2 regions of the Comamonas sp. HJ-2 genome follow, and region 2 is predicted to be linked to the other one. Evidence: predicted binding sites of a transcription regulator. Region 2 holds the regulator's gene; the other holds the start of a gene.
What was found. The regulator LexA, encoded in region 2, represses DNA repair genes until DNA is damaged. The targets are predictions, from matches to a motif close to ACTGTATNNNNATACAGT.

Region 1 (8,479 bases), on a different contig from region 2:
CTCTGCATGCGTCTGTGCTTGCGCCTGGGCATGCTCGCTGAACCAATACTGCCCCTTAGCCAGGGCATCGATCAGATCGGCAGGCAGGCCCAGCGCCTTGCCCACATCGCGCAGCGCGCTACGGCTGCGCCAGCAACTGACCACGGCCGTGAGCGCGGCGCGGTCGCGCCCGTATTTGTCGTAGATGTACTGGATGACCTCTTCACGCCGCGCATGCTCGAAGTCCACATCGATATCGGGCGGCTCGCTGCGCTCCTTGCTGATAAAGCGCTCGAACAGCAGATTGTTGTTTTCCGGATCTACCGCCGTAATGCCCAGGCAGTAGCAGACCGCAGAATTGGCCGCCGATCCGCGCCCCTGGCACAGAATGCCGACGCTGCGCGCATAGCGCACGATGTCATGCACGGTGAGAAAGTACATCTCGTACTTCTGATCCTCGATCAGCGCCAGCTCTTTATGCAGTTGATCGTGCACGTCCTCGGGAATGCCCTGGGGATAGCGTCCCGCCGCGCCATCCCAGGTCAGCCAGGCCAGGGTCTGCGTGGCCGTCATGCCGGGCAGCACGCTCTCCTGAGGATAGTGGTAGCGGATCTCGTCCAGGCTGAAGCTGCAGCGCCCGGCCAGCTCCAGCGTCGCCTCCAGCATGACCCTGGGATAGAGCGAAGCCAGCCGCAGACGCGAGCGCAGATGCCGCTCGGCATTGGGCTGCAGCGCAAAGCCGCATTCGGCCACGGTGCGCCCCAGGCGTATTGCCGTGACCACATCCTGCAGCGGCTTGCGCGAGCGTGCATGCATATGGACATCGCCGCAGGCCAGCAGCGGCAGGCCCAGCGCCGCGCCTGCCTGCTGCAGGGTCTGCAGCCACAGGCTGTCGTCGGGCGCCAGATGCAGCTCCACACCCAGCCACAGGTTATTTGTCGAAAAATGCGCTGCAACGTTTTCCAGAAGAGCGGTTACAGCGATCAAATCCGATGCATTGAGCTGCTCGCGCTGCGGCAGCAGCAGACATTCGCAACCTTGCTGCAGCAGTTGCCAGGGACTGGATTCATCGACCAGATACTCCCCTTTGGCAGCCCGGCTGCGTGCAACGGTGATGAATTCACAGAGATTGCCCCAGCCTTGCAAATCACGCACCAGCACCACGATCCTGAACGAGCCCCAGGCGAATTCGCTGCCATGGATCAAGTGCAAGTCGCAGTCCCGCGCCGCCTCATGGGCCCGCACGGCACCAGCCACCGAACACTCGTCGGTCAGCGCCAGCGCCGCATAGCCCAGGCTTTTGGCCCGGTGCACCAGCTCGGCAGGCGATGAAGCACCGCGCAGAAAACTGAAATTCGAGAGGCAATGCAGCTCGGCATAGGCCAGCGGCCCTCTGCCCATGCCCTGAGCCACGGGGCTGGCCGGTATGGCGACAGGCGGCGGCCCTGCGAGGCGCAGTGCGGCAACGGGCGGCTCGACCAGGATCTGCTCAGCCATACACGCCTTGCGCAAACCAGCTGGCGGGGCTGGCTGTCATGCTCATCAGGTGTTCGCTACGGGCGCGCTCGCGGTAAATCCAGACATGGCCGACCACGGCGTTATAGGCCACGAAATAGTCACGCACGGCCAAGCCGACCGGCGCGCCGGCCTGGGCATCGGCAAACGCATCGCCAGCCGCATCCCACCAGCCGGACTCCAGCCTGTAGGGCCCGGCCTTGAGCTGCAGTGGCCCATGCCATTGGGGACGATTGTCCTGCACGGGCAAGGCCTGGGGCTGGGGCAGCAGCCAGGGCGGCCACAGGGCTTGCCAGGGGTCGGCACAGCCGGGCTGACGGCGTGGCCTGAAGCCGGCTCCCGCCTCGGCCCTGGTGCCGCCTAGCCTCTGGCTCTGCAGCAGCTTCGCCGCAGCTTGCAAGCACTGCATCTGCTCGGGGCGGTGATCGGCCCGCGGCTGCACCATTTGCACGGTCTCCTCGCCCCAGCGGGCGCTCAGGCGTTCCACCCATTCATGCCAGGCCAGACTGTCCGACGGGCTCTGGCCCTGGGCGGCAGGCAGGCAGCTCAGCGGCTCTGCCGCCCAGGCAACCGTCTCCAGCGCCTGCAACTCCAGCATGTCCACGGGGGCGCGCCAGCGCTGCTGACCCAGGTGCTCACGCAACAGGCGCTGCAAATGCGCCATGCCCTGCGTGGGCTGGGCCGTGCGGATGACAAGCGCTTCCCAGGCCGGTAGCTCCTGGCCGTCGATACGACGCAGATCATGGTGCCAGCGCAATCGCAGCGCCAGCACCGCATGGTGACGGGCCTGCAACCAGGACTGCAGCGCGCGCAACAGCGGCTGCGCGGCATGGAGCACGGCATCGGCATGGTGAGCCGGGTAACCCAGGTCGTGGCGCAGCAGGAATTGCTGGGGCAGTTGCAGCCAGTCAAGCGGCTGGGGCAGCAGACCATAGGCCTCGTCGAGCGCACGCAAGGCCTTGGCTCCAATGCGGCGCGACAGCCCCGCGCGCGGCAATGCTCGCACATCGCCCCAGCTGCGGCAACCCAGGCGCAGCAGCACGGAGCTGTGCTGCTCCAGGGCGCTCAGCGTCCATAGCGGCAGCGCATCGGCATGCAGCGATGACTCGGACATGGACAGGGAAACAGGGACGGAGCCGCAAGGCCGGGCCTGCTGCAGCCGCAGCCGTGCCAAAGCCTGCCAGGCCGTGCCGCCCTGGCCGCGCAGCGGCTGCAATGCCGCATCGCCGCCCCCGGACTCCGGGGGGCCAGCCTGACAAGCTTGCGCAAAAGCACTGTCCAGCCGCGCCAGCAAGACCTCGGCTCCGCCCCAAAGACGCTGCACCAGGCTGGTCTCCATGAGCAAGGCGTCTTCGAGCAAGGCCACACGCGGCGAAAACTCCAGCGCCCACCAGCAGGCACTCTCAGCCACCGGGCTTGACTCGCTCAGGCAGGCCAGAGGCCAGGCCATCCAGTGCTCTGCACTGCCCATCTCATGCCTCCGTCATCCAAGGCGAGGCCGTTGCAGGAGCGGCGACTGTCATGCGCCCTTGCATGAGCATGGCAGCCTCCTCGCTCTGGCGCGCATGTCTTTGGGCCTGCGCCTGCAGCACGGGCTGCCAGGCCCACTGCGAAAGCGCGAGCTGTACGGGGCGCTCCAGCAAAGGCCCACGGCGCTTCAGTATCTGTATCCGCAAACCCGGCGCCTGCTGAGCAGCGAAGACTGTCGTAGCTCTCTCCAGTCTCAACCGCAATGCGGCGGGGGAGCTGCGCGACTCGGCCTGCAGCTCCTGCCATAGCCACAGAGGCCGGCCCTGCGAAGCGGCGGCCAGCTGCAAGCGGCGCAGCGTGGACGCGGGAAGTTCGGGCAACCAGGCCAGCACCGCCAGCACATCCCGGCAATGCAGAGCCTGCTCGCAGGCCCAGGCCAGATCCTGGGCACTGCGCCCCGGCTGCACCGCGCACAGCCGCTTGGCGTCAATACCGGCGGCCTGCAATGCCGGGGCAAAAGGCAGATAGGGTGGAGCCACCAGCACCAGTTGGCCCAGCCCTGAATCCGCGCGTGAAGCCGCATGCTGCCGGACACGGGCGGCCAGCGCGGGCAACAGCAAGGCCCACTCCGCATGGCAGTGCGCTGGTTGCTGCAGCTGAATCAAGGCATTGCCGGGCCAGCCGCCGCCCGGCAGCTCGGCATCCAGCGCAGCATGACCGCTGGGCCAGACCTGAGAGCCAACGCCCGCCTGCCAGTCCGTGCCGCGCCAGACACCGGGAATCTGTATGGTGGACAAATGCGGGCTGCCCGCAGCGGGCAGACCCGGCCGCACGCCCTGCTCTGCACCTGTTTGCTGCCGGACAGACTCCGTCATGCCGGGCGGTGAGCCAGGATGGGCCAAGGATGTCATGGGCTGGGTATGCATGCGAAAGCTCTTGATTACTGTACAAATATACAGTTATCCAAGTTTCCGCGCAAAACAAGACCTTAATATCGGCAGCAGATACAGTCGACCCTTGTAGATCGGACGTCGTGCGCTATCAAAAATACTTTTTCAGGATAGCGCAAGCAGACGCAGCAAAGCATGCCGCGCTGCGGCGTGATGCACAGAATTTTGAAGAAATACCGGTTTAGCGCCTGTCAATCAAGCGCCTGCCGCTATCAAACTTGAGGCCAGCCGTCCTGGGCAAAACTCGCAGTCAATGTCCTCAATTGAGCGACTGCCTGTCGGCATTCATGGCCGAGCTGCGGCCTGCCTGCGGCATCAACTGAGCACAGGCCTCGCACCATTCGGCCACGGCGACTTCCAGCGTGGAGCCGCCCTGCCCCAGCGTGGGCCAGCGGCGCAGGCAGTCGTTCATGATGGCCTGCAACTGCCACAGGGCCTCGCGGTTGACCAGGGCCAGCTCACTCATGCCCAAGGCGTCGTCCTTGAAATAGCTCAGCACGTCCAGCTGCTGGCTGGGGTGAGCGCCTGCCTCGGCCAGCTGTTTTTGCAGTTGCGCAAGACTGGCTTCCACGGCCACCGCCGCCTGCGCATCGGGCATTTGCTGCCAGTGCTCGGGAAAGTCGCGCCTGAGTTCGCTCCATTTGCGCAGCGCAGCCTCCAGAGCCGCAATACTGTGGGAGAACTCGGCCTGCAGCGGCGCCAGTGGCTTGCCGGGACTGATTTCGTCGTAGAGCAGCGGCAGAATCAGGTGCACCAGATCGGCCGGATAGCTCTTGTGGTTCATGCGCAGCATGAGCGACAGGCGCTGGCCCGGCATGTCCGTGAATTTCTCGAAGAAGGCCGAGACCACCTCGGCCAGCAACAGCACCTGACCCATGGGCGAAATGGCGTTGCCCTTGATGCCGCGCGGATAGCCGGAACCATCCATGCGCTCATGGTGCTCGAGCACGGCGATTTCCACGGCGCGCGAATACAGTTCGGTACTGCGCACCACCAGCATGGCGGTAACGGAATGCGCGACCAGATGCTTGCGTTCCTCGCCGCTCAAGCGATGGTCCGGGTCGGTCCAGACCGGGTCCATATAGAGCATGCCCACATCGTGCAGCAGCGCGGCCGTGGCCAGCGGCACGCATTCGCGCTCGGTCCAGCCGTTCTTGAGCGCCAGAAAGATCGCCACCAGCGTCATCTGCAGACTGTGCTGGTAGAGGTCACTGCGCTGCTCGCGCATGACGGTGAGCTTGAAGGCAATGGCCTGGGGCAGCAGCAGACTCTTGAGCGGCGCCAGCAGACGCTCGATATCGCCGATGGACGCCACCATGCGATGCAGCAGATCGACCTGTTCGCATTGCTGGCGCGCCAGAGCGACCAGGGATGTCACGTCGACCAGGTCGCCCGTGATCAGGTTGGCATCGATCGGGTCACGCAGCTTGTGCATGACCAGACGGTCATAGAGACGACTGTCAACACGTGTGCCTTTGTCCACCAGTTTCATGCCCTTATCGGTATAGATTGCATCGCCTGTCATGACCTCCGTATGCTCGGCCATATCGGTGACTGCGCGCAAAAAATGTACATCGGTCTCGTGCCCTTGCGCACCAGCGTTCTCACTCATCAAAGCGCTCTGTTTCTGTCTGCTCAATCAAACTCGATTGTTGCAGATTGCAATAATTTGTGGGCCACAATTAAAGCAAAAACAGCTTGCATCGCTTGCCCTATCGACCCCGACAGCTATTAATTCTGCCAATGCTGCAGAAAAAGGCGCAAAAAAAGAACCGCCGCAGCGGTTCTTGCCCGTGAGCGCAGCGCCGCTTATTTCAGCAGCGTCACACCAGTCTTGGACTGGATCTCGTCAAAACTCACGCCATCGGCCAGTTCCACCAGCTTCAGGCCTTCGGGGGTCACGTCCATCACGCCCAGATCGGTGATGATGCGATCTACCACGCCCAGACCCGTCAGCGGCAGGGTGCAGTTGGGCAGAATCTTCAGGTCGGTCGTGCCGTCCTTTTTCTTGGCCACATGTTCCATGAGCACGATGACGCGCTTGACGCCCGCCACCAAGTCCATGGCGCCGCCCATGCCCTTGACCATCTTGCCGGGAATCATCCAGTTGGCCAGATCGCCTTTTTCGGACACCTGCATGGCGCCCAGAATGGACAGATTGATCTTGCCGCCGCGAATCATGGCAAACGACTGATCAGAGCCGAAAATGGCCGAACCGGGAAGCGTGGTCACGGTCTGCTTGCCGGCATTGATCAGATCGGCGTCGACCTGGTCCTCGGTCGGGAAGGGGCCGATGCCCAGCATGCCGTTCTCGGACTGCAGCCACACTTCCTTGTCGCCCGTGTGGTTGGCCACCAGCGTGGGAATGCCGATACCGAGGTTGACGTAGAAGCCGTCTTCGAGTTCTTGGGCCGCGCGCGCGGCCATCTGGTCTTGAGTCCAGGGCATAAGAGCCTCCTGAATAAATCTTGATTGACGTTATTGGTAGTCGCCGGAGTCGATCATGGGCTGCAGGTGCGAAATCACACCATCGAGCAAGTGCAGCAGATCGACGCTCTGGCCGTCTTCGAGCCGTTTGAGGACCATGTCGCGAGCCCCCACCTGGATGCTGGTTTCGCGGTAGCGCACAACGGGGTCGGTTCCCCAGTCGTCGCTCACCATATGCCAGTCCATATCGTCCATTTCGCAGCTCAGCGCGTCCCCCAGCACCACACCCAATCCTCGGGCCAGCAGCAGGTTGTCGGCCGACACCAGGCCACGATCGAGCAGCGGCTGCAGCTGCGCCAGGCCAGAGCGATCCATGCTCCAGTCGCTCAGCCCCAGTTCACGGGCCGCGACCTGGCACACCAGCAAGCGTTCGCGCTCCAGTTGCTCCAGCTCCTGCGCAGCCAGCGCACGAAAGACCGGTACGTCGGCCTGGGCGGCAGCCTCGGGCGAATAGGACGTATCCGCCATGTTTCAGGCTTCGCGCACGGTGCGCTTTTCGATGCGCTTTTCGGGATTGGCGTTGTGCACGATGCGGTGCACATAGATGCCGGGCAGATGGATGTCGTCGGGAGCGATCTCGCCCACTTCCACCAACTCCTCGACCTCCACCACGCAGACCTTGCCGCAGGTGGCTGCCGCAGGGTTGAAGTTGCGCGCCGTCAGGCGGAACTGCAGATTGCCGCTCTTGTCCGCGCGCCAGGCCTTGACCAGGGACACATCGGCCACGATCGCGTGCTCCATCACATAGGTCTCGCCATCGAATTCGCGCAATTCCTTGCCCTCGGCCACCAGCGTGCCCACACCGGTCTTGGTGAAGAAGGCAGGAATACCGGCGCCGCCGGCGCGCATCTTCTCGGCCAGCGTGCCCTGAGGCGTGAACTCCAGCTCCAGCTCACCGGCCAGGTACTGGCGCTCGAACTCCTTGTTCTCGCCCACATAGCTGGAGATCATCTTCTTGACCTGGCGGGTGTCCAGCAGCTTGCCCAGACCAAAGCCGTCCACGCCGGCGTTGTTGGATGCCACCGTGAGGTTCTTGACGCCGCTGGCGCAAACCGCATCGATCAGGGCCTCGGGAATGCCGCACAGGCCGAAGCCGCCAACGGCCAGCAGTTGCCCGTCGGACACCACGCCCTGCAGCGCCGCTTCTGCGGATGGGTAGAGCTTTTTCACACATGTCTCCTTGAAATTGGATGCGCTACGATACTACGTACTTAAGTAAGTAGTTTTTCGTAAAGAGCAGTACCATGGTTGTGGATTACCGGCTGGCGTTCGACGCCGCCCCTGTAGGTCTCGTCATCTCGCGCAACCGCATCATGATTGACTGTAATCGGCAATTGTGTGAAATGTTCCATGCATCGCGCGAAGTACTCATAGGACAGACCTTTCAGGTGCTTTATCCCAGCGTTGACGAATACGAGCGCCTGGGCGCGCGCATTGCCCCGATTCTCAACACCACAGGCATCTATTCCGACAACCGCATCATGAAGCGCGCCAATGGCGAGGTGTTCTGGTGTCATGTCAGCGGCCGCACGCTGGACCGAAACGATCCCCATGCCTCGGGCATCTGGAGCTTCGAGGACCTCTCGGCCCATCGCCCCGTCAAGGCCGAGCTCACAGGCCGCGAACGCGAAGTCGCTGCACGTCTTCTCGAAGGCATGACCAGCAAGGAAATAGGCAAGGCACTGGCCATCAGTCATCGCACCGTGGAAATCTACCGCGCCCGGCTGATGCGCAAATACGGCGCCTCCACGGCGGCCGATCTGGTGCACAAACTGGTGGCCGGATAAGCCTCAGACGCAGATGACACAGGTAGGTCAAGCACCTGATTTGCGCGCCCCTGCTTGTGCAAACCGGTCGCCTCGCATACGCTCAAAACGTCAGCATCTCAGTCACTTTGCGCAGTCTCCTCGCCCGACTTCCCGTCGGCCAAGGACTCGACCCATATTTCTTCCTATGGCGCTGCTTAGTAATTTCAATAGCACAACACGCCCTTCAGGCCAGCCGCGCATCGATAATTCATCTCAACCAATCGCTAATAGCTATTGAGTTGAATTGATTGATATCAATCATTGATTGAT
Region 2 (8,479 bases):
CAGCCGGCGGACGAACTTGCTCCAGCAGCAGAGGCCACCCCCAGCCATCTGGAGCTGGGCAAGGCCTTGCTGCCTGTTGCCGTGGTGATCGCTCTGAACTATCTTTTATCGGTGCATGTGCTTGCAGGTCTGGACACGCGCTATCTGGCCGAGGCCCGTTTCGGTGCCACCAGCATCGAGGCGCTGCGCGGCATCTGGGCCGTGATTGCGGCCCTGACCGCGGCAATCTGCCTGCTGGTTGCCCTGTGGTGGGGCCGCCTGCCACAGCTCAAGCAACTGCTCGACCAAGGCGCCAGCGCCTCGGCCCTGCCGCTGCTGAACACGGCCTCCCAGGTCGGTTATGGTGCTGTCATCGCCTCGCTGGCAGGCTTCACGCTGATACGCGATGCGGTGCTGAACATCTACCCGGACAACCCGCTGATCTCGATGTCGATCGCCATCAATATTCTGGCCGGCATCACCGGCTCGGCCTCGGGCGGCATGAGCATTGCCCTCCAGACCCTGGGCAGCACCTGGCTGCAGATGGGTGAGGCCGCCGGCCTGTCGCCCCAGTTGCTGCACCGCGTCACGGCCGTCGCCACGGGCGGACTGGACACCTTGCCGCACAACGGCGCCGTCATCACCCTGCTGGGCATCTGCGGGCTCACGCATCGCCAGTCCTATCTGGACATTGCCATGGTGGCTATCGTCCCGGCCGTCGCTGCCCTTGCCGTCATCGTGGCGCTGGGCAGCCTGTTTGGCAGTTTTTGATCCCGAGCTCCCGGGATCAGGGCCCAGGTATTTGCGCATCACGCAGGCCCGTTGGCTGCGGGAACTCCGGCCGCGCCCGTATGATCCCAACCCCTATGCCTCAAAACACCGCCCAAGCATCCTCCTCGCAACATGGCTTGCGCGCCCTCTGGCGCCAGCGTGGAGCGGGTGCCTGGCTACTGTGGCCGCTATCGCTACTCTATGGAGTGCTGCAGGCCTGGAACGCCAGGCGCATGCTCGGCCGCCAGCAAAGCACGGGGCTGCCAGTCATCGTCGTCGGCAATGTGATTGCGGGCGGCGCGGGCAAGACCCCCGTGACTCAGGCCGTGGTGGCCCACCTCAAGGCCAGGGGCTGGCAGCCGGCCATCATCTCGCGCGGCTATGGCCGCAGGATCGAGAACGGACAGGATTGCCGTGAGGCCCTGCCGGACAGCCCCGCCAGCGAGGTCGGCGACGAGCCCGCCCTGCTGGCGCGCAGCACCGGCGTGCCGGTCTTTGTCGCCTCCAGGCGTCTGGAGGCGGCGCAAGCGCTGCGCCAGCGCTACCCGCAGGTCGACGTGATCGTGAGCGACGACGGCCTGCAACATCTGGCCCTGGCACGCGATGTGGAGCTGTGCGTCTTCAATGATGAAGGAGTCGGAAACGGCTTTCTGCTGCCCGCAGGCCCGTTGCGCGAGCCCTGGCCTCGCCCGGTGACGGCCACACTGCATGCCGGCCAGCCGCCCCGGCCACTGGGCTCTTCACCGGCGTTCGCGCTGCAGCGCAGCCTGGCCGACACCGCCCACAACGGCCATGGCCAGAGCATCCCGCTGCGCAGTCTGGCCGCTCAGAGCCCGGAGGCCGTGGCCGCCGTGGCACGCCCCGAGTCCTTTTTTGCCATGCTGGCCGCCCAGGGCATCACTCCGGCAGCAACCCAGGCCCTGCCCGATCACTATGATTTCGAGAGCTTCTCGCGCACGCTGGCAAACGACAAACCCTTGATTTGCACCGAAAAAGATGCCGTCAAGCTCTGGCGCAGCCATCCTGAAGCCTGGGCCGTTCCCCTTGAGCTGCAGCTGCCGCAGGCCTTCTGGGAGCTGCTGGACGCTCAGCTGGCCAAGGCCAGCGCCAATATTCGCCGCGATGGCAAGCCAGCCTGACTATCATTGAGCCTATGGATCGGCCTCGGCTGATCACCCCTTTTTTGCAGCGCCAGCCCCCTGCTGGCGCCCTCATCCCGTTTTGCAGGAATACTCCATGGACGCCAAACTTCTCGAACTGCTGGTCTGCCCCGTCACCAAGGGCCCGCTGCGCTTTGACCGCGAGCATCAGGAGCTGATCAGCCACAGCGCGCGTCTGGCCTATCCCGTGCGCGACGGCATCCCTGTGCTGCTGGAAAACGAAGCCCGTACCCTGTCCGACGACGAGCTGGAAGAAGAAAAGCAATAAGCCATGAGCTATACGGTACTGATCCCGGCCCGCCTGTCCTCGACCCGTCTGCCCGGCAAGCCCCTGGCCGATATTGCCGGCTTGCCGATGGTGGTGCGCGTGGCCCAGCGCGCGGCTCTGGCCGGCGCAGCCCGCTGCGTGGTGGCGGCCGACGACGAGAGCATTGTGGCGGCCTGCGCCCGGCATGGCGTCCAGGCCATTCTGACCCGCAAGGATCATCCAAGCGGCAGCGACCGTCTGGCCGAAGCCTGTGCGCAACTGGGCCTGTCCGGCGACGATGTGGTCGTCAATGTGCAGGGCGACGAGCCGCTGATCGACCCCAAGCTGATCGAGGCTGTGGCGCAACTGCTGCTGGCCCGTCCTGAAGCCAGCATGGGCACGGCGGCTCATCCTATTGATAGCCTGACGGATTACCGCAACCCGAACGTGGTGAAGGTGGTCTGTGACGCCAAGGGTCTGGCCAGCTATTTCAGCCGCGCCCCCATCCCCTGCTCACGCGACCACGGCGATGAAGCCTGGTGGCAGACGGCGGCCCCCAGGGCCGGTCACACAGGTTTCACACCGCTGCGCCATATTGGCATCTACAGCTACAAGGCCGGTTTTCTGCGCGAGTTCCCGCAACTGGCACCCGCGCCGACCGAAGCCATGGAGCAGCTGGAGCAGCTGCGCGCCCTCTGGCACGGCCACCGCATTGCCGTGCATATCACGCCCGATGCACCGGGTGCCGGCGTCGACACGCCCGAAGACCTGGAGCGCGTGCGCGCTGTTTTTGCTGGTTGAAAAAAAGACCTGCGCACCTTGGCGACACCGGTGCGCAGGCTGTCTTCATCCAGGGCTGCTCACGCATCAAGCCGGCAGCTGCCCAGCCCACGCGCGCAGTCCCAAAGGGCCCTGGGCCAGTCCAGGAAAGCGCTGATCGCTATACTTTCCGCATAGTCCGAATAGCATATGTAACGGCTTCGGCACCTGGATTACAACTACAGCAATCGCGTTTGCAGCGGATACATGCCTTCAATTGGCCGCACTTGTGACAGCCTTGACTGAATTGTGTAAGCCTGTGTTGGTCTTGTGCGTGCTATCCTTGCCCGCGAAAAAATACGGCCCGGGGACTACGGACGACCACCCGTCTGCCTGGGCCAGCAAGAATTTCTACTCTCCTCAAGGATTTCCATGAAACTGATTTTGTTGGGTGCACCCGGCGCCGGCAAAGGCACTCAGGCGGCCTTTATTTGCCAAAAGTACGGTATCCCTCAAATCTCTACGGGCGACATGCTGCGCGCCGCCGTCAAGGCTGGCACCCCTCTGGGTCTGCAAGCCAAGGCCGTGATGGACGCCGGCCAGCTGGTCAGCGACGATCTGATCATCAACCTGGTCAAGGAACGCATTGCCCAGCCCGACTGCGCCAAGGGTTTCCTGTTTGACGGCTTCCCCCGCACCATCCCCCAGGCCGACGCCATGAAGGCCGCCGGCGTGAAGCTGGACTATGTGCTGGAAATCGATGTGCCCTTCGACGCCATCATCGAACGCATGAGCGGCCGCCGCAGCCACCCCGCCTCGGGCCGCACCTACCATGTCAAGTTCAACCCTCCCAAGGTGGAAGGCAAGGACGACGTGACCGGTGAAGACCTGGTTCAGCGCGAAGACGACAAGGAAGAAACCGTCAAGAAGCGCCTGGACGTCTACAGCAGCCAGACACGTCCTCTGGTGGACTACTACAGCAACTGGGCCAAGGCCGATGCAGCAGCGGCCCCCAAGTACCGCGCCATCAGCGGCACAGGCAGCGTGGAAGAAATCACCGAACGCGCTCTGGCCGCTCTGGCTTCCTGATCGCCCTGATCACTCGCTCATGGAGCCTTGCCGACTTTCGCGGCCAGGCATCTCTGGGCAAAAAAGGCCGGTGTCTTCACCGGCCTTTTTTGTTTTTGAAGCTCGCGCTCCCGGCCTTCCGGCCGGCGGGATAGCTGCACCAAGGATGGCATTGCAGCCATCAATATTCATAGCTGCCTGCGCCTACATTCATTGGACTTCAGGTAAAAACACCATAAATACTCTTTATTAACGCAGGCTGACCGCTCTCATAATAAGAGCATCAATCCAATGCGTGAGGCCAGCCCATCAGCTCCAGCATCAGGCTGATTCTGGCCTTGGCCGCCGGCAGGCTGCTCACACGGCCATCCCCCGCTCCCTCGGCCCGCACCACCTGCCCCTCCTCGCACCGGGTCGTGATGCGCAAAGCCATGCCCTGCGCCTGCGCCCAGTCCAGGGCTGGCGCCAATGCCTGATGGACCGTGCCATTGCCCGTGCCCACCACCACCACGGCACGCACGCCTGCCGCATACCAGGCCTGCATCACCGCCAGCGCTACGGCACTGTTGCAGCCGGCATGACTGTGCAGCAGCTCCACCAGGGGCCAGTGATCTGCGGGCGGTAAAGCGATTGCAGTGGAGCTGGCCGCAACGACCGGCAGCCCGCCTGTTGCCCAGCGCAGCCGCCCCTCTTCCACCCAGCCCTGCGGGCCGGCACCACTGCCATCGAAGGCATCCACACGGTAAGGATGCACCTTGCGCACCTGGCGTGCACTGAACACCCGGCCCGCCACCACGGCAAGCACACCGCGGCCAGCAGCCTGCATGTCGGCCGCACAGGCCACGGCATCGCGCAGATTGCCGGGGCCGTCAGCCGAAATGGCTGTGGCCGGGCGCATGGCGCAGGTCAGTACCACGGGCTTTGCCGGGTGCAGAACACATTGCAGAAACCAGGCGGTTTCCTCCAGCGTGTCGGTGCCATGGGTGATCACGATGCCGCTCACGTCATCACGAGCGAGCAGCTCGGCACATCGCAGCGCGAGTGCATGCCAGGTCGCGTGATCCATATCCTTGCTGTCCAGCTGCGCCAGCTGCTCCACCTGCAGCGACGCAGAAGCAACGAGCTCCAGGTCCGGCACGGCCTGCAGCAGCTGAGCCACGCCCAGTTGGGCCGCACGGTAGCCCACACTGGTGCCCGCCTGCTCGGCAACACCGGCAATCGTGCCACCGGTGCCCAGAATGACGATATTTTTGTCACGTTCCACTTGCAGTCCTCTTCAAACTGATTAAAAATACAGGTACTGGATGAACACACAGTATTCATCATCGATCGATCAAGGAATGCCCATGGACCACCCCAAGCTCACTCCCCGCCAGCAGCAGATTCTGGACCTCATCCAGTCCAGCATCGCTCGCACGGGTGCGCCCCCTACCCGGGCCGAGATTGCCAGCACCTTTGGCTTCAAGTCGGCCAATGCTGCAGAAGAGCATTTGCAGGCACTGGCCCGCAAGGGCGTCATAGATCTGGTCAGCGGCACATCGCGCGGTATTCGCCTGCGCGCCGATACCGTGCGCAACATCAATGCGGCACGTGGTGCCAGCTTTGCGCTACCGCTCACAGCCCTGGCCCCGCTGGTGCTTCCCCTGGTCGGCCGCGTCGCTGCCGGCTCGCCTATTCTGGCCCAGGAACATATCGATCAGAGCTATTCGGTCGAGCCCAGCCTGTTTGCCGCCAAGCCCGATTACCTGCTCAAGGTCCGCGGCATGTCCATGCGTGACGCGGGCATCATGGACGGCGACCTGCTGGCGGTACAGGCTACGCATGAAGCGCGCAACGGCCAGATTGTGGTGGCCCGCCTCGGTGACGACGTGACCGTCAAACGCTTCAAGCGCACGCCTCAGGGCATCGAGCTGCTGCCCGAGAACCCCGACTACAAGATCATTCACGTCGATCCTGAAGAGCCATTCGCCATCGAAGGCCTGGCCGTAGGCCTTATCCGCAACAGCATGTTCATGTAACGGGCAGACGGCGTCCCTACGCCTATGCAGCGGAGGCACCGGGCCTCTTTCCCTCTCAAGCCCAGGTGGTAGGCGCGAAGCCGTTGAGCTTCGCCCTGGGCGGAGCTTTGCCTGAAGAACGCAATCCTGCCCTTATCCATGCCGCAAGGTCATCAAGAGGAGTTGCCAAATGGGATTCGCCACATCACTGCAGGCTTTGACACGCCTGACCCTTAAAGGGCAGCCTGCCACGCTGTCGCTCAACCCGAACTTCTGCTCTGATGATGCAAGCGAAGCCGCTGCAGAACCTGTATCCTTCACTAGCAATCGCCCAAAGGCGAAGCAGATCAGCATTCCTGTCATGCGCGCCAACCGCGGTCGCAGTCGTCTAGGCAGCAATACGCTTTGTCCTCAGGCTTTTGCAGCGACACCAGAGCTGCAATCGCCAATAACCGACGAGTCTAGGCAAGCAGCTTCTCCACGACTTCTCAAGATCGTGCAGCGTGAGCCGCGCAGTCAGCCCGAATGCCTGTTGATCTGCGGACGCATGGCCGATGTCTGTGCCGCGCTGGAGCGTATGGCACTCCATGAGCAAACAACCCCGCAAGTCTGAAAGCACAGTGAGGTTTGACTGCCTGCACTCGTGCAGCTCCGAGCCTGACCCGCGATAGGTCTGCAGGCGATGCAACAAAGCTTCCATTGCATCCAACAGGAAGCCACCTCAACGCTCTTGGCCCATCGGCCGGCAGATATGGCGCCAGACAACTCTGCCAGCAGTGCATAGGCAAAAACTCGATGTCGCCAGAGCAGGCCCTCTATATTGGCGCCGAACGATCTGGATTGCCATGTAAATTATTTGCTGATGTTCTGCCTGTGCCTGTCCGCCAGAACGCATTTCGCACAAGCCTTGCAGCCTTCTAAACTCCTTGTCAGGCGCGAATATGCGTCAGAACGGATACCCGGATCAGGGTATTGCAGCACCTCTTCGACAGTGGAAACATTCATATACACATGTCAATGAGGGCGTCTTATGAGTGCCTACCGCAAGCTCTTGCAGCACATACAGGCCAAAGACGCCAATGGAGACCTGCGCCTGATTCTGGTCTATCAGAGTTTTGATGAGGTTGACATGCCGCATGGCGTCTCCATACGACCGTCTGCCATTTACTTTGAAACTGCCGATCATCAGGAGGTCAACTGGCTCAATCCGCAGCAGTTCGAGATAGAGGCCACTGGCGAAATCCTCAATCGCGTTCCCCCTTCGCCCGAGGAATGAGACAACTCGACGCCATCGACCCCGTTACAGAGTCTTACCTCCTGTCTACAACTCTGCTGCATTCAAGAACTAGGCATTGCGCGGCTCGAAATATTGGAATAAATTGATTCTCAGGCACATCTTCCGGCATCAGGAGGCTGAACATGTTCAAGCACCTGCTCATTCCCACCGATGGCACCAAACTGTCAGAGGCTGCCGTGCGTGCTGGCGTTCTGCTTGCGCGTGAACAAGGCGCCAAGGTGACCGGCCTTTATGTCATGCCCGATTACCGCGCCATCATCTACGGCGCAGACGCACTGCTGACTTACAACAGCACAGAGTTCGAGCGAAGTGCCAACAGCGATGCAGATGCGGCTTTGCAGTTCGTTGACCAGATTGCCAGACCTGAAGGCGTACCCTGCAACTTTGTGCGAGTCACCCACGCCTCTGTTTACCAAGCCATTGTTCACCAGGCGCAGGAATTGCAGTGCGACCTGATTTGCATGGCCTCACACGGTCGCAAAGGTATTGGCGGAATTTTGCTGGGCAGCGAAACCCAGCGCGTCCTGACGCACAGCCATGTCCCGGTGCTGGTACACCGGCCCGCCTCCACCGGCAAACATTAAGGAGCCAGAAATATCGAATAGCAGTCCTGCATGTCGCACGCTTGCCTCGGTACAGGATGGGCAAGTGATTTGCAAGTCATGGCTGCAAAATGCAGGCCAGCCAGTCAGGAGCTGCTGGCCGCACCCGATGGGGCAACCTGTCAACCGTTCAAACGCGTCAGCAACAGTGCAAGAGCGATAAACGGCGATTGAGGCCAAAGTAGCGCCTCTGCCAACTATTCAAATGCATTGACTGTGTGAGCTGCAGAACCGGATCGAGAGGACCCCAAAACTTGCCCGCCTTGCGCGGGCATTTTTTTGGCTGCTAGGCACATCGCTCCGATACTTCTCCCAATCGCTCACGATGCCCAGGCAAGGTGAACAGAATCTGGAGATTCTGCGAGTCCATTTGCTGCACCACGATGGAGCCGTCTTCGTGCAGATAGATCCGCACAGTGTGTGCATCATCCAGATCCCAGTGCGCAACGCTCGTATTCACCCCCCGCCAGCCATGCTCCTCGCACAGCCGACGCCGGCGCAAGGCCTTCAAAAATTCCTGCGAAGCACCAAGCTCTGCATTGGTTTGCACCCAGCTGTCGATCACCAACTCATAAGCCATCTGCTGCGTATGGCAAGGC

Region 1: the regulator LexA is predicted to act here: its motif matches at 3,907-3,924, upstream of imuA (translesion DNA synthesis-associated protein ImuA).

The regions. Positions count from the first base shown of each region.
Region 1 is NZ_JBSIFD010000013.1:111,141-119,619, reverse strand. It holds gene dnaE (DNA polymerase III subunit alpha) at 1-1,476, opposite strand, end outside; gene ACWGXF_RS12555 (DNA polymerase Y subunit UmuC family protein) at 1,469-2,965, opposite strand; gene imuA (translesion DNA synthesis-associated protein ImuA) at 2,967-3,890, opposite strand; gene ACWGXF_RS12545 (HD-GYP domain-containing protein) at 4,174-5,526, opposite strand; gene ACWGXF_RS12540 (3-oxoacid CoA-transferase subunit B) at 5,724-6,362, opposite strand; gene ACWGXF_RS12535 (DUF3806 domain-containing protein) at 6,393-6,869, opposite strand; gene ACWGXF_RS12530 (CoA transferase subunit A) at 6,873-7,571, opposite strand; gene ACWGXF_RS12525 (PAS and helix-turn-helix domain-containing protein) at 7,646-8,188, shown strand.
Region 2 is NZ_JBSIFD010000005.1:149,560-158,038, forward strand. It holds gene ACWGXF_RS06515 (GntP family permease) at 1-750, shown strand, start outside; gene lpxK (tetraacyldisaccharide 4'-kinase) at 846-1,889, shown strand; gene ACWGXF_RS06525 (Trm112 family protein) at 1,987-2,178, shown strand; gene kdsB (3-deoxy-manno-octulosonate cytidylyltransferase) at 2,182-2,958, shown strand; gene adk (adenylate kinase) at 3,349-4,005, shown strand; gene ACWGXF_RS06540 (asparaginase) at 4,268-5,248, opposite strand; gene lexA (transcriptional repressor LexA) at 5,331-6,002, shown strand; gene ACWGXF_RS06550 (hypothetical protein) at 6,172-6,594, shown strand; gene ACWGXF_RS06555 (hypothetical protein) at 7,012-7,257, shown strand; gene ACWGXF_RS06560 (universal stress protein) at 7,401-7,862, shown strand; gene ACWGXF_RS06565 (hypothetical protein) at 8,167-8,479, opposite strand, start outside.